DNA from 3 places in the Streptomyces sp. NPDC006691 genome. Region 1 is predicted to be linked to each of the others. Evidence: riboswitches for the same ligand, from Rfam matches in the RefSeq annotation. Region 1 holds a riboswitch; each other region holds the start of a gene.

Region 1 (5,071 bases):
CACCGGCCAGCGGCACGAACGACTCCTTGGTGCCGAAGAGGCCGGTCTTGACCGTGACCCACTCCGGGCGGCCCGAGCCGTCGGCCAGGTAGACCTGTTCGACCCCGCCGATCTTCTCTCCGTCGGGGTCGTAAGCCACCAAGCCCTTGAGACCCTCGGGGCGGCTGAACATGTCACCGGTACTCATGCGGATCACTCCTGACCTGTCGGGGGGATGGGCACGGCGGCATCCGCATACGGAGCCCCGGCCCTCGCTACAACCCCGCCACATCCCCCGCGCCCCGGCGACCGCAACCGACCGCGCGCAACGGCTCACACGCCGCCCACCGCCCCCGCCCCCATGCCTGGCGGCAGCCGTCCGGGGCGGCCGGGCGCATTAGGCCATCCGCGTGAACGCGCCCATTGCGCACGGGACGCGAACCGTGACGCCCGGTGATGCCAGACGAGCCGACGCCCCTCGGGCCCCGTCACGACGCCCGCCCGGTGCGATGATCACGTTTCTCACGCTCAGGGATGAACGGATCTCCGCTCGGCTCGACTTCCGTCTCGGCCGCCCGCTACGAAGTTCACCCAGTACGGGAGAGCTTCGACGAGGGGTATTCATGCGCATGTCTGCCAGGACGACCATCCGTGCCACGACCAGCGTCAGGACGACGGCCTCGGCCGTCCTTGTCGTCCGGCAGGCAGGGGGCGCGGCGGCGGGCCCGGCCATGGTCGTAGCGGCGCTCCCCGGTGGGACGTCCTGATGGCCAGGCCCCGTCTGCTGCTCGTCGTGTGCGCCGGGCTGCTCGCCACCGGCTGTGTCTCGGTCACCTCCAAGCCCGGGCAACCCGACCGACAGCTGAAGCCGGAAGGCGGCCGCCTCACCGCCGTGTCGCCCGGGCCGGAGCAGTGGCCCGCCCGCGAAGCCCTGGCCCCGGCGACCGGCTCGGCGCCCACCACCCGCGGCTCGGGCGCCGTCCAGCCGCCGGACGGGCCGGCCCCGGACCGCCCGCGCCCCGACACGGCGGCCTCGGCTCACCGCACCCCGGTCCAGCGCCGGGCCGCCGCCCGGCACCCCGCGCCCGCGATCCCGCCGCACCACCACCGCGAACAGCCCCGCCCCCGTTACGACCCAGGTCAGGTCTGCGCCTGGGCCAAGGGCACCGGCTTCGACCCTGCGGTGGTACGCGCCTGTCAGCAGCAGCTGGGGCTGAGGTGAAGAGAGCCGCCAACTGACCCCCCAACGGCGGCGGTTGGGGGAACCCCTCACCGAACTCCCGCGTGTTCCGAAGAACGTCCTGGCGGCCCGTTCCCCGCCCCGGCACTATCGGCGCGTGATCCGCGTTGAACCAGTCGAACGGCGAGCCCGGGCCGCGTCCGGCTCGCATCGATCAACGGTCCCGGAGGGAACGCATGGCGCAGCACAGCGCGGAGGTCACCCATCGATCGGTCCCCTCCCCGGCCGGCCGGATCCATCTCGTGGAGCAGGGCACCGGGCCCTTGGTGCTGCTCGTTCACGGCTTCCCGGAATCCTGGTACTCCTGGCGTCATCAGCTGCCCGTGCTCGCGGCGGCGGGATTCCGCGCGGTCGCCCTCGACGTACGCGGCTACGGCCGCTCCTCCAAACCGGCCGCCGCATCCGCGTACCGGATGGTCGATCTGGTCCAGGACAACCTCGCGGTGGTCCGGGCCCTGGGCGAGGAGTCGGCGGTGATCGTCGGCCATGACTGGGGCGCGGCCATCGCGGCGAATTCCGCCCTGTCCCACCCGGGGGTCTTCCGCGCGGTGGGGCTGCTGAGCGTTCCCTACGCGCCGCGCGGCGGGCCGCGCCCCAGCGAGCTCTTCAACGGCATGGGAGGAGACCAGGAGTTCTACGTCTCGTACTTCCAGGAGCCGGGCCGCGCGGAGGCAGAGATCGAGCCGGATGTCCGCGGCTGGCTCACGGGTTTCTACGCGGCGCTGTCCGCGGACACGATGCCGGCTCCCGGCGCCCCGGACCCACACTTCGTCAGCAGGAACGGCACCTTGCGCGAGCGCTTCCCCGCCGGCAGGGTGCCCACTTGGCTCGGGGAGCGTGAACTCGACTTCTACGTCGGCGAGTTCGAGCGCACTGGTCTCGCCTCGGCCCTCAACCGGTACCGCAACATGGACCGCGACTGGGAGGACTTCGCCGCCTACGACGGCGCCCCCATCACCCAGCCGTCCCTGTTCATCGGCGGTGCCCGCGACGCGTCCACGACATGGCTGGCCGATGCGATCAAGGCATACCCGGACACCCTGCCGGGGCTGGTCGCCTCCCATGTTCTGGACGACTGCGGCCATTGGATCCAGCAGGAACGTCCGGCCGAGGTCAACCGGCTCCTCACCGACTGGCTGGCCGGCCTGCCCGCCTGAACCACCCCCCCCCGTCTGCGCCCCGCACCAGTGCCATCGGGGCAGGAGGGACCAAGGGGACATGGAGGATCGGTGATTTCCCGGCGCGGACCGGGCTCGGCGCCTAGGGTCGGTGACATGCGCATTGTTATCGCTGGTGGTCACGGTCAGATCGCACTGCGGCTCGAACGGCTGCTGCACGCACGCGGAGACGACGTCGCGGGGATCATCCGCACAGCGGAGCAGGCAGGCGATCTGCTGACGGCGGGCGCCGAACCCGTCGTGTGCGACCTGGAGTCGGCGTCCCTCGATGAGCTCGCCCCGCACATGGAGGGCGCGGACGCGGCCGTGTTCGCGGCCGGCGCCGGCCCGGGCAGCGGAGTGGCCCGCAAGGACACTGTGGACCGTGCGGCATGCTCCCTGTTCGCGGACGCCGCGGAGGCCGCCGGGGTGCGGCGCTTCATCGTCGTGTCCGCGCTGGGCGCCCGGAACGCGCCCGCGCCCCGCGGTTCCGCCTCCGTATTCGCCGCCTACCTGTACGCCAAGGCCGCGGCCGACGCGGATGTCCAGGCGCGGGCCGGGCTCGACTGGACGATCCTTCGTCCGGGCCAGCTCACCAACGGGCCGGGCACGGGCCTGGTGACCCTCGCCGAGTCCACCGGAGGAGGGGCCGTCACCCGCGACGACGTGGCCTCCGTGCTGGCCGCCCTGCTTCATGAGCCCGGCACCGCGGGGCAGACCCTGGAGCTGATCGGCGGAAGCGTTCCGGTGGACAAGGCGGTCGCCTCGCTCGTCGCCTGACTCACCGCGCAAGCGCTCGGCGGTTCGGCGGTTCGGCGGTTCGGCGGTTCGGCGGACCATGACCCGCGATGGGCAGTAGCCGTCACCGCCGCCCGCCGAGACCGAAGTCCCTTCCCTATGGCCCCACATACGGGACCAAGGTCACACAACATCTCGTGTCGGGATATCGCATCCCATCGCAGATGTAGTGTTTCGTTCTGCCGGTTCGACGGCCGCGGCCGATGCCGCGCGTCGAGGCAAGAGGGAACCCGGTGGGAATCCGGGACTGCCCCGCAACGGTGAGTGGGAACGACGGCCGGGTGCGTACGCGCATCCGCACGCGCACAACCCGCGAGTCCGATACCTGCCGGCACACATCCGCGCGTACTCACGCCCGGAGAACGTTCCGACGCCTCGTGGGAGGGCTGACGTGACTGTCGTCGACGCCGTCGATTCCGTGACCGAATATCTGGACCGCAGCGACTGGCGGGTCAACGCCAATGCCAATCAGGGCTATTCGCTCGGCGGCCTGATCCTCAACACCGCGGGAAAGGTCATCGCCAACTACTGGCTGGACCAGGTGTATCCAGAGGCGGTCGGGCGCGCCCATCGCGACGGCGACCTCCACATCCACGATCTCGACATGCTCGCGGGCTACTGCGCGGGCTGGTCGCTGCGCACCCTGATCACCGAGGGTCTCAACGGAGTGCCCGGCCAGATCGACTCGGGGCCACCGCGCCACTTCTCCGCCGCGGCCGGCCAGATCGTGAACTTCCTCGGCACGCTCCAGAACGAGTGGGCCGGCGCCCAAGCCTTCAGCTCGTTCGACACGTACATGGCTCCGTTCGTCCGCAAGGACGCCATGACGTACTACGAGGTCCGGCAGTGCGTCCAGGAGATGGTGCACAACCTCAACGTGCCCTCGCGCTGGGGCACCCAGACGCCGTTCACCAACCTCACCTTCGACTGGACCTGCCCGGTCGATCTGCGTGCGGAGGTGCCCGTGATCGGCGGCGTCGAGATGGACTTCCGCTACGGGGACCTCCAGGCCGAGATGGACCTGATCAACCGCGCGTACATCGAGGTGATGACCGAAGGCGACGCCGCCGGGCGGGTGTTCACCTTTCCCATCCCCACCTACAACATCACCCGGGACTTCCCCTGGGAGAGCGAGAACGCCGACCGGCTGTTCGCGATGACCGCCAAGTACGGGCTGCCGTACTTCCAGAATTTCATCAACTCCGACCTCCGGCCGCACCAGATCCGTTCCCTGTGCTGTCGGCTCCAGCTGGACCTGACCGAGCTGCTCAAACGCGGCAACGGACTGTTCGGCAGCGCCGAGCAGACCGGCTCCCTCGGCGTCGTCACCGTCAACTGCGCCCGGCTGGGCCATGTCCACGCCGGTGACGAGGACGGCCTGTTCACCGCGCTCGACCGGCTCCTCGAACTCGCCCGCACCAGCCTGGAGATCAAACGCGTCACCGTCCAGGACCTGATCGACGGCGGGCTCTACCCCTACACCAAGCGCTACCTCGGCACCCTGCGCAACCACTTCTCCACCATCGGCGTGAACGGGATCAACGAGATGATCCGGAACTTCACGTACGACACCCACGACATCACCACCGCCGCGGGACACGCCCTGGCCGTGCGGCTGCTCGACCATGTGCGGGCCACGATGATCGAGTTCCAGGAGCAGACCGGGCACCTCTACAACCTGGAGGCGACCCCGGCAGAGGGAACGACGTACCGGTTCGCGAAGGAGGACCGCAAGCGCTTCCCCGGCATTCTCCAGGCAGGTTCGGACGAGCACCCCTACTACACCAACTCCTCACAGCTGCCGGTCGGTTGGACCGACGATCCGTTCACGGCGCTGGAGATGCAGGACGAGTTGCAGGGCAAGTACACCGGCGGCACCGTACTCCACCTCTACATG
Region 2 (5,071 bases), on a different contig from region 1:
GGTCATGGCGTCCAGCGCCTCGGCGTACTGGGCGACCATGGCCTGGGCGTGGGCCAGCTCCTCGTGCGGGTCGAGCAGGTGCCAGCCCCTGCGCAGACGGGTCAGCGCCTGCTCCGCGTCCGCCGTGAGGATCTGCGGCATGGCCGCGAACTCCCGGATCCTGTCGAGGAGTTCGGTCGGTTCCGAACCGTCGAGGAAGACGCTGCGCACCGTGAAGCGGTCCGCGTCGTACCACGTGCCCGGAGGCACCGTGGGCAGCACGACGCCGCCGCCGCGCGGCATCCGCACGCTCAGCTCGCGCTTCATCGCGTGGTCGGCGATCTGTGCCTGCTCCGGCGTGCCCCGGTGTTCGATCACCCGGTGGCGCAGGCTCGGCGGGAGGAAGGCGGAGATGGGCCGCTGTCCCCGCGCGTCCGGCGTCATCGCCTCGTGCACCACGACGTGGACGTACCAGCTCTGCCGGGTGCACTCCCGCAGCAGGTGGCGCAGCTCGTCGTCGTCCTTCGGCAGGTGGTTCGTGGTCCGCAGCCGCAGGTTCGCCACCGTGTCGTGGTCCCAGTCGATCTGGTCGCTGTCCGGCCAGAACATCGTGGCGGGCGACGGCCAGTGCGCGTCCCAGGCCCGCTCGGCCTCGGCGGCCAGGACCCAGGTCACGCCCTCGTCGGTCTTGCGACGGCTGTCGGGCTCGTACGTGGTCAGCTGTGCGCGCACGGTGACGTCGCCGGACACCCGCCAGCGGGCCTCGAACAGGCGGCGGGCCGACGGGCCGGGGTCGGCGGACTCGTCCCGCGGGTACAGGACGGTGGGGCGCGCCGCCTCGACGGGGTCGAGGTCCAGGAAGTCGTCCAGCACGCCGGCCGCCTTGAGGGCGATCAGGTTGCGCCGGACGTCCCGCTCGGGCTCGGGCCCGAGGTGGCGCCCGCGCCCCAGCCACGCGGTGTCGGGGACGGTGGTCGGGGAGGTGCTGTTCTTGGCCATGGAGTCGTTCTGTGAGTGATCGGGGCCCGACCAGTATGCTCTGTGGCTCCCTCGATGCAAGCGGCCCCGCCTTCCCGGCCGCGGCGCCCTCTCGCGCCTGTCCGCATATACCGGTCATTCCCGTCCGCCCCTACCGGTCGAGTCGGCGTCCGGCGGTCGCCGCGGGAGACCGGGATCGGGGCCGGCGGCCGGGAGGATCCCTTGGACGGGCGAGGCCGGCTGGGCGGGAGAATGCGGAAACCCGGCGGGCCCCCGGATCGATCCGGGGGCCCGCCGGGCGTGTCCTGGTACCTCGTGCGGCGGAGCGCCGTGCCTGCCGCGGCGTCCCGAAGGACGCCGCACGGGGTGCCCGCAAGGGCTCAGCGGCTGTCCGCGGAAGGAATCAGTTCGCGGCCGGTACCCCCGCCGCGGGCACGGCCGCCGGCTTCGGGTTGAGCAGGCGCTCCGCCAACTCGCCGAAGATCAGGCCGAGTCCGCCCCACAGGGTGGCCTGGATGGCCAGCGCGGAGAGCCGGAACCGCCACAGCAAGGTGGCGGGGAAGTCGGCCGGCACCTCGTTGATGACCGGCAGGAACGCGTAAGCGAGGCCGATCACCAGCGCGAAGGCCGCCAGTGCGACGACCGTGGCGTACCAGGTGCCCAGGCGCGGCGCGAGACGCTTGCCCAGAATGGTCGCGGCGATCGCGAGGAGCACGCTGAGCACCATCATCAGGAAGTACAGGGAGGTCCGCTTGCCGATGGTGTCGGGGTCGCCGACCGACGGCGGGTTCGCCGGGTACTTCAGGAACGGCACGACGTACACCGCGAGCAGCGCCGCTCCCGACAGGAGCAGTGCAGTGGCGCGCGCGGAGAAGCGCCCGACCCGGCCGAGCGCGAAGCAGAACGCGAGCGCGGCGATGCCGCCGAAGGCGATCCCGTAGACCAGGACGCCGGTGGCGAGGCCCGCGGTGGACTGGAGGGAGCGGGAGACCAGTTCGACCTCGTGCTCGTGTGCCGGGGCGTGTGCCTCCTCGAAGCCGATGGCGCTGTCCACGCCGGGCTCACCGAGGAAGTACGCCACGACGAGGGCGAGCAGGCCGGCGCCGAGGCCGGCGAGCATGCCCCGCACGAGGAGGTTTCTGACCGTTGCGGAGTTCATGGATGTTCGGCGTCCCTGTCAGTGGCAGGGGAAGCCGAGCAGGTGGCGGGCGTCGTGGACCCACTCGTGGACACCGGCGCCGCTGACCAGGGAGGTGGCGCCCTGTTCGGCGCCGACGAAGTACAGCAGGACCAGCATCAGGATGCCGAAGAAGGCCGCCCAGGGGACGACGGCGCTCAGCGGCAGCTTCGCGGGAAGGGTGGGGGTGGTGGCAGTCGGCTGGGCGACATGCTGCGCCATGGCAGGGGCCTCCTCTGGGAGTTCGCGTCCCATCTCGGTGGTGCACATGACGACGGCTACGGGTCTGACTCCGATCCGCCTCTCCTGGGGCGACTCGTTCACAGTGGCGCGACCGTGCCGGAATTCCACCGGCTTCCGTTCTGACGTCGTCGATATCCAACTGAAGGTACCGCGCGGCCGGGAAGCGGCCAAGACCACGCCACTTGGCGTGATCTTCCTCTCCCGCCGACCGCGAACTCGGGCCCGGAAAGGCCCATTTCGGCCATCGCGGCCCGGATCGGGTCAAGGTGTCGCACGGGGCGCACGGGCGCGGACGTCACCTCGCTGACCTGTGGTCGCTCCGCGGGATGGGCGGTCCGCCACCTGGGTGCCCACCGGGCGGACTCCGCAGGACGAGGGTCGCCCCAGGGCGTTCACGCGTCCGGTCCGGCCGCAAGCCCGGATCCTGCGCACAGGACGACGGGCCGTGACGCGTTTCTGACGCCTCGGCGCGAAGCGAGCGCGCGACAAAGGGCGGGACACGCACGGTCCGGGCGGCCGCTCTACCTCCCCCAACTGCGCGAACGGCCTGGCTTCAGGCCTGCGCGCGCCACCTCCGACGCCCCGTACGAGAGCCGACGGCAGGTCCGGACGGAACGTTCAGCCTGACCGAATCCCGACGGTACGTGGGCAAACATCGCGAAGGCGCGATCATCGTATCGAGTTAATGTCCCCGGCTTCCCTTGGTCCGGGGGGCGAACCGGCCGTTAGTGTCCTTCTGGTCCCGGACGGAATCCGTTCGTATACCCCTTTCGTACCTCTTGCCCCGTGCATCCGCATGCCCGCTGCCGCCCCCCGACCGAGGAGAGCTCGCCCGATGACTGTTGATTCGCGCCCGGACACTCGGCTGGAGCCGCCACGGCAGTCCCTGGGCACGGCGGCCGCGCGCAACCTCGCCACCACCACCAAGTCCGCCCCGCAGATGCAGGAGATCAGCGACCGCTGGCTGCTGCGGATGCTGCCGTGGGTCGAGACCAAGGGCGGGGTCTACCGGGTCAACCGGCGCCTCACCCACACCGTCGGCGACGGCCGGGTGGAGTTCGTCCAGGACGGCGCCGCGGTCCGGGTGATCCCGCGCGAGCTGGGTGAACTGGCGCTGCTGCGCGGCTTCGACGACGTGGAGGTGCTCACCGCCCTCGCCGATCGCTGCGTCCAGCGGGACTTCTCGGCCGGCGAGACGCTGGTGGAGGAGGGCACCCCGGCGGACCGCCTGCATCTGATCGCCCACGGCCGCATCGGCCAGACCTCGGTCGGCGGGTACGGCGACGAGCTGTCCTTCGATGTACTCGGCGACGGCGACCACTTCGGCGAGCACGCCCTGCTGGACGAGGACGCCCGCTGGAAGCACACCGCGACCGCCGAGACCTCGGGCACCCTGCTCACGCTCTCCCGCGCCGACTTCGCGGGAGTGCGCTCCTCGGCACCGGAGCTGCGGGACCACGTGGAGACGTTCGTCTCGCTCCCCCGCCGACGGCAGAACCACAAGGGCGAGGCCGAGATCGCGATGGCGGCCGGCCACAAGGGCGAGCAGGAGCTGCCGGGCGCGTTCGTCGACTACGAGGCGGCGCCGCGCGAGTACGAGCTCTCGGTCGCGCAGACCGTTCTACGGGTCCACACCAGGGTCGCCGACCTCTACAACGGGCCGATGAACCAGACCAAGGAACAACTCCGGCTCACCATCGAGGCGTTGCGCGAGCGCCAGGAGCACGAGCTCATCAACAACCGGGAGTTCGGACTGCTCCACAACGCCGACTTCAAACAGCGGCTCCAGCCGCGCTCGGGCCCGCCGACCCCGGACGACATGGACGAGTTGCTCTGCCGCCGGCGCGGCTCCAAGTTCTATCTGGCCCACCCGAGGACGATCGCGGCGATCGGCCGCGAGTTCAACGCCTGCGGTCTGCGCCCCGCCCAGGTCGATCTCGACGGTCGGTCGGTGCAGGCGTGGCGCGGGGTGCCGATCCTGCCCTGCGACAAGATCCCCGTCACCGAGGAGCAGACCAGCTCGATCCTCATCATGCGTACCGGCGAGGACAACCAGGGCGTCATCGGGCTGCGGCAGACCGGTCTGCCGGACGAGGTCGAACCGGGGCTCTCGGTCCGCTTCATGGGTCTCGACGAGAAGGCGATGACGTCCTACCTCGTCAGCACCTACTACTCCGCCGCCATTCTCGTACCCGACGCGGTAGGCGTCCTGGAGAACGTGCAGATCGCCCGGCGGCCCAGGTAGCCGGCCCGGCCCGTACGCCCCCGCGCGGCCCCGCCCGTCCGCCGGGGCCCGTCGCGCACGCCCGAACCGCCCGGGGACAGCCGCCCACCCCACGAAGGAGTCCTGGATTGCCCGCGCCCGATCTGACACCTCCCCAGTCGAGTCTGCCCGAGGCCGTCGCCCGCTTCGGGGCGTACACCCTCGCCGACGCGGCGGCCCGTGCCCGTGACATCCAGGCCGCCACGGGCGCGCCCCCAGGCGTGCCGCCCCAGACCGCCGCACCTGTTCCGGCGACACCCCCCGCCATCGCGGTGCCGACCGGGCCGCCGCCTCCCGCCATCGCGCCGGCCGCGACCGCGCCGCCATCGCCCGCGCCCCCCGGGGTACCCGCGGCCGAGGCGCCGGACGTCGGGGCGGCGCCGCCGAGCAGCGATCTGGACCGGCTCCTGCGGGGTCCCAGCGGGATCGGC
Region 3 (5,071 bases), on a different contig from region 1:
CCCAGCGGGCGCCGCCGAGTCCGCCGAGCGTCCAGTGCAGGACTTCCTGGGCGTGGGCGGCGCTGGCCGAGGTGACCAGGATGAGGCTGGTGAGCGCGGACAGGACGTACGAGACGGCGACCCCGGCGAGCACCAGGCGCCCGCCCGTCATCGAGCCGGCGCGCCGGGCCAGGGCGTACACGAGGACGAGGGCGGCGAGCGCGCCCGCGAAGGCGGCGGCCGGCAGGGCGACGGTGGTCGCCACCCCGGCCCCCACCCCGAGCACGATCACGGCGACGGCTCCGGCGGAGGCCCCGCTGGAGACGCCGAGCAGGAACGGGTCGGCGAGCGGGTTGCGCACCAGGGCCTGGAGCACGGTCCCGATGACGGCGAGCCCGGCACCGGTGACGGCGCCGAGCACCACGCGGGGCGCCCGGACCTCCAGGACGATCGTGCGGTACGGGCTCGGCTCGGCGCGGCCGGCGACGATCGCGAGCACCTGGCCGACGGGAATCCGCACCGACCCCAGCGCGAGCCCGGCGACGGCCGCGGCGAGCAGCACCAGGGCCAGCGCCGCGAGAACGAGCGGGTAGCGCGAGCGGGTTGTCCTGCGCGGGCCCCCGCGCTCCCGGGCCGGCGGTGCTGCCGCTCGCGGCAGGACCTTCACTCCCCCGTCCCGAGCTGCGCCGCCAGCTTGGCGACCGCGTCCGGGGCCCGTACGCCGGTGACCATGTCGGAGAGGGGCAGGACGGCGAACCGGTTGTTCTTGACGGCGGGGACGGAGGCGAGGGCCGGGTCGTCGCGCAGGCGCTTCTTCTTGGCGTCCACGCTCGTGCCGCCGTAGTCGAGGATCAGGATGGTCTCGGGGGCGCGGGCCACCACGTTCTCCCAGCTCGCGTCGCCGAAGGACTGCGTCTTCAGGTCGTCCGCGAAGACGTTGCGGCCGCCGGCGCGGGTCACGATGTCGTTGCCTATGCCCTTGCCGCCCACGGTGAACGCCGTCTTGTCGCCGCTGTCGTAGACGAAGACGGGGGTGGGCGCCTTGTCCTCGCGCGCCGTGCGGGTGCGTTCGCTGGTGGCCTCGGCCGAGCGGATCCAGGACTCCGCGCGGTCACCGACACCGAAGGTGCGGCCCACCTCGCGGACCTCCTCGTACACGTCGTCCATCGTGGTCGCGGCGCCCTGGGGGCAGTTCTCCACGTTGAGGCGGGACTTGATGCCGCTCTTGGCGAGGGCCTCGCGCGCGCGGCCCTCGCCAGCGGCGAAGGCGGAGGCGTAGCCGCCGTAGACGAAGTCCGGGTTCACCGAGAGGAGCTTCTCGTACGAGGGGTACTCGGCGGCCAGGACCGGGACCGAGCGGTAGTCGGCCGCGTACTTCGGCAGCACCTTGTCGTCCAAGTAGGCGGTCCCGGCGAGGGACTTGGCGAGGCCGAGCGCCAGCATCACCTCGGTGGCGTGCTGGTTCATGGTCACCGCCCGCTTCGGGGGCGCGGTGTACGTCGTGGTCACCCCGCAGTTGGTGACCGTGTAGGGGAAGCCGGGGGCGGTGGCGCCGCCGGCTTCGGGCTTCGCCTGGGTGCTGGTGCACGCGGCGAGCGGGAACAGCAGGGCGGCGGCCAGGGCCGCACGGCGCCAGAGCATGGCTGAGCTCCTCCAAGGGGATTTCCACGTCCCCTGTCGTCGGGAGAAGGCGGCAGGTCAGTTCCTGGCTTCCGGCTCCGCGGGCTCGCCGCGGGGCCGGTCACAGTGGCGGGACCGTGCCGGATTCGCACCGGCTTCCTGGCCCTGCCGCCCGATGATCAAAAAGTGCGTATGCACAGTATGCGGGATCACCGGGCACGCGTATCCGTCAGTAGGCCTCTACGACCCTTACGTCTTCCTCCGTGATCACGCCGTCCACGATGCGGTACGAGCGGAACTGGAACTCCCCGGCCCCGTCGGTGTCCGCCGTGGAGACCAGGACGTAGTGCGCGCCGGGTTCGTTGGCGTACGTCACGTCGGTGCGCGAGGGGTAGGCCTCGGTCGCGGTGTGGGAGTGGTAGACGATCACCGGCTCCTCGTCGCGGTCGTCCATCTCGCGGTAGAGCTTGAGGAGGTCCTGCGAGTCGAACTCGTAGAACGTGGGCGAGCGGGCCGCGTTCAGCATCGGAATGAACCGCTCGGCGCGGCCGGTGCCCGCCGGGCCCGCGACCACACCGCACGCCTCGTCGGGGTGGTCGGCGCGGGCGTGCGCGACGAGCTGGTCGTACAGGGCCTGGGTGAGGGTCAGCATGTCGGCAAGGATAAGCATGCGGGCCGCCCCGTATCGAGGTGCGATACGTAACGGCCCGCATGGTGAGAATGTGCTGGTCAGAGCCTCAGCTGCGCTTGGCGAACGCCTTGTTGTCGGGGTTCTTGGCCTTGAGGACCAGGTAGGAGACACCGAGGATCAGGGCCCACAGCGGCGCGCAGTACAGCGAGACGCGGGAGTCCTTGTCGATGCCCATCATCACGATGACCATGAAGATGAAGAGCAGCGCGAACCAGCTGGTGTACGGGGCGCCGGGGGCGCGGAAGCTGGACTGCGGCAGCACTCCGGCGTCCGACTGGCGGCGGTAGCGGATCTGGCAGACCAGGATCATGATCCAGGCCCACATGCCGGAGATGGTGGCGAAGGAGACCACGTAGTCGAAGGCCTTGCCGGGCGCCACGTAGTTGATCCACACGCCGACCAGCATGAGGGCGGCGGAGACCGTGGTGCCGACCAGCGGCGTGCCGCTCTTCGTCAGCTTGGTGAAGACCTTCGGGCCCTGGCCGTTGAGCGCGAGGTCGCGCAGCATGCGGCCGGTGGAGTACATGCCCGAGTTGCAGGAGGAGAGCGCGGCGGTCAGCACGACGAAGTTGACGATGCCCGCGCCGACGCCGAGGCCCATCTTCTGGAACGCCGCGACGAAGGGGCTCACGCCCGGCTGGAACTCGTGCCACGGGACGACCGAGAGGATCATGATCAGGGCGCCGATGTAGAAGACGGCGATGCGCCACGGCACGGTGTTGATGGCCTTGGGCAGCGTCTTCTCGGGGTCCTTGGACTCGCCCGCGGTCACACCGACCAGCTCGACGGCGAGGAAGGCGAACATCACGATCTGGAGCGTCATCAGCGTGCCGCCGATGCCCTTGGGGAAGAACCCGCCGTCGTTCCAGAGGTTGGCGACGGTGGCGGTGTCCGCGGCGTCCGAGAAGCCGACGGTGAGGATGCCGGCGCAGATCAGGATCATGCCGACGATGGCGGTCACCTTGACCATGGAGAACCAGAACTCCAGCTCACCGAAGAGCTTCACGGAGATGAGGTTCACGGCGTACAGGATGAGCGTGAAGATCAGCGCATAGGCCCACTGCGGGATGCTGCCGTGGGTCCAGAAGGACATGTACTGGGCGGCCGCGGTCACTTCGGTGATGCCGGTGACGACCCAGAAGAGCCAGTACGTCCAGCCGGTCACGAAGCCCCAGAACGGGCCGATGAACTCACGGGCGTACTCCGAGAAGGAGCCCGACACCGGGCGGTACATGAGCAGCTCGCCGAGGGCGCGCATGATGAAGAAGATGACCAGGCCCGCGATGGCGTAGGCCAGGATGAGGCTGGGGCCGGCCTTCGAGATGGCCTTGCCCGCGCCGAGGAAGAGGCCGGTGCCGATGGCACCGCCGATCGCGATCATCTGGATCTGCCGGGCCCCGAGGCCCCGCTGGTATCCCTCGCCCGAGCCTTCGCCCGAGCCATGGGCGGTCCCCGCGGCCTCAATGCCGGCAGGACGGTCGTCGTGCTGGTCGACCTGCGCTGAGGTCATGGTGGTGCGCCTTTCTCCATGCCGACCCGTCCGCCTCGGTCACGAAGCGACGGATCAGGTCCTGATCCCCCCGGATATGGATGGAGTGCCACCGGCGGTCAGCCGGTCGAAGCGCCCCCGGGAACATGGGTGGCGTCCCCGGGTGGTCGTGAAGATTTATCACGGGCTTATGGGTGATCCCCAGTCGGCTTTGTGGTGCACGCCACAGGAAGAAGCGGACAAAAGTCCCTCGACAGGGCAAAGCAGGTCGATGTGGTGATGCGATCGTTATACGGATTTGAGCGTCCGCTGAGCGAACGGCCATCCAGAGGTCGATCCGTCAGGCCATGAGCGTCTCGATGAGTGTTTCCTGGAGCACACCGAGCCACAGATACGCCATCACCATCGGCTTGCGCGGATCGTCGTCCGGCAGCCGGTACAGCTCGCCGCTCTCGTCCTCGTCGGTCACGTCGAGGCGGGTGCCGATGGTCAGGCGCAGGTCGTTGAGCGCGCCCAGCCAGTGCCGCGAGTCCTCCGCGGTCAGCCTCAGGACCGCCCCGCCGTCGCCCTCGGGGGTCAGCGAATCGAGGCCTTGGACCACCGCGAGGGCGTCGGCGCGCTTGCGGGCCCGCAGGTCGTTCTCGGTGAACCGCCTGAACTCGCTTGATTTGGCGCGCAGTTCATCGCTCTCCTCGCTCGCGTAGGCCTCGGGGAAGAGCCGGGCGAGCGCCGGGTCGCTGGGCGGCTCGCTCGGGCCCTCGGCGAACAGGGCGGCCAGCGGGTCCTCGTCCTCGGCCGGCCCGTCGCCCGGCCCGATGAGTTCGAGCAGCTGGACGGCGAGCGAGCGCAGGATGGCGATCTCGACCTCGTCGAGCGCTACGGCCGCGCCACCGCGGGGCAGCGCCTCGAAGTGCCCGGCCATCAGCCGCGGTCCTGGGTAAGCGTGGCCCACAGGCCGTAGCCGTGCATGGCCTGCACGTCGCGTTCCATCTCCTCGCGGCTGCCGCTGGAGACCACGGCCCGTCCCTTGTGGTGCACGTCGAGCATCAGCTTGTGGGCCTTGTCCTTCGAGTAGCCGAAGTAGGACTGGAAGACGTACTGCACATAGCTCATGAGGTTGACGGGATCGTTGTGCACGAGCGTCACCCAGGGCACGTCTGGCTCGGCGACGGGGAGGCTCGACTCCGCCGACTCGGGGCGTTCGATCTCTACCGGGGCAACGCTCACGACTCTGGGCGACCTTTGCTCTCTTTGCCGGGGGTCCGGGGGCCCCGGGAAAGTGCGGCGCCGGG

What was found. A riboswitch is a leader RNA that binds a small molecule or an ion and turns the genes downstream of it on or off. The one in region 1 is predicted to bind cobalamin.
Region 2: linked by a shared signal. The riboswitch ahead of ACFYNP_RS36005 (CbtB-domain containing protein) and the one ahead of ACFYNP_RS25445 (ribonucleoside triphosphate reductase) in region 1 are both predicted to bind cobalamin.
Region 3: linked by a shared signal. The riboswitch ahead of ACFYNP_RS28930 (ABC transporter substrate-binding protein) and the one ahead of ACFYNP_RS25445 (ribonucleoside triphosphate reductase) in region 1 are both predicted to bind cobalamin.

Annotation. Positions count from the first base shown of each region.
Region 1 covers NZ_JBIAGW010000012.1:200,656-205,726, forward strand. The annotation lists gene ACFYNP_RS25425 (DUF2382 domain-containing protein) at 1-187, opposite strand, end outside; gene ACFYNP_RS25430 (hypothetical protein) at 746-1,201, shown strand; gene ACFYNP_RS25435 (alpha/beta fold hydrolase) at 1,396-2,376, shown strand; gene ACFYNP_RS25440 (NAD(P)H-binding protein) at 2,494-3,156, shown strand; cobalamin riboswitch at 3,341-3,522, shown strand; gene ACFYNP_RS25445 (ribonucleoside triphosphate reductase) at 3,566-5,071, shown strand, end outside.
Region 2 covers NZ_JBIAGW010000031.1:21,302-26,372, reverse strand. The annotation lists gene ACFYNP_RS36015 (hypothetical protein) at 1-978, opposite strand, end outside; gene ACFYNP_RS36010 (CbtA family protein) at 1,361-2,116, opposite strand; gene ACFYNP_RS36005 (CbtB-domain containing protein) at 2,135-2,356, opposite strand; cobalamin riboswitch at 2,396-2,529, opposite strand; gene ACFYNP_RS36000 (family 2B encapsulin nanocompartment shell protein) at 3,213-4,622, shown strand; gene ACFYNP_RS35995 (family 2 encapsulin nanocompartment cargo protein terpene cyclase) at 4,832-5,071, shown strand, end outside.
Region 3 covers NZ_JBIAGW010000016.1:114,086-119,156, reverse strand. The annotation lists gene ACFYNP_RS28935 (FecCD family ABC transporter permease) at 1-550, opposite strand, end outside; gene ACFYNP_RS28930 (ABC transporter substrate-binding protein) at 643-1,620, opposite strand; cobalamin riboswitch at 1,654-1,787, opposite strand; gene ACFYNP_RS28925 (Mov34/MPN/PAD-1 family protein) at 1,829-2,251, opposite strand; gene ACFYNP_RS28920 (amino acid permease) at 2,337-3,800, opposite strand; gene ACFYNP_RS28915 (DUF2017 domain-containing protein) at 4,120-4,701, opposite strand; gene clpS (ATP-dependent Clp protease adapter ClpS) at 4,701-5,006, opposite strand.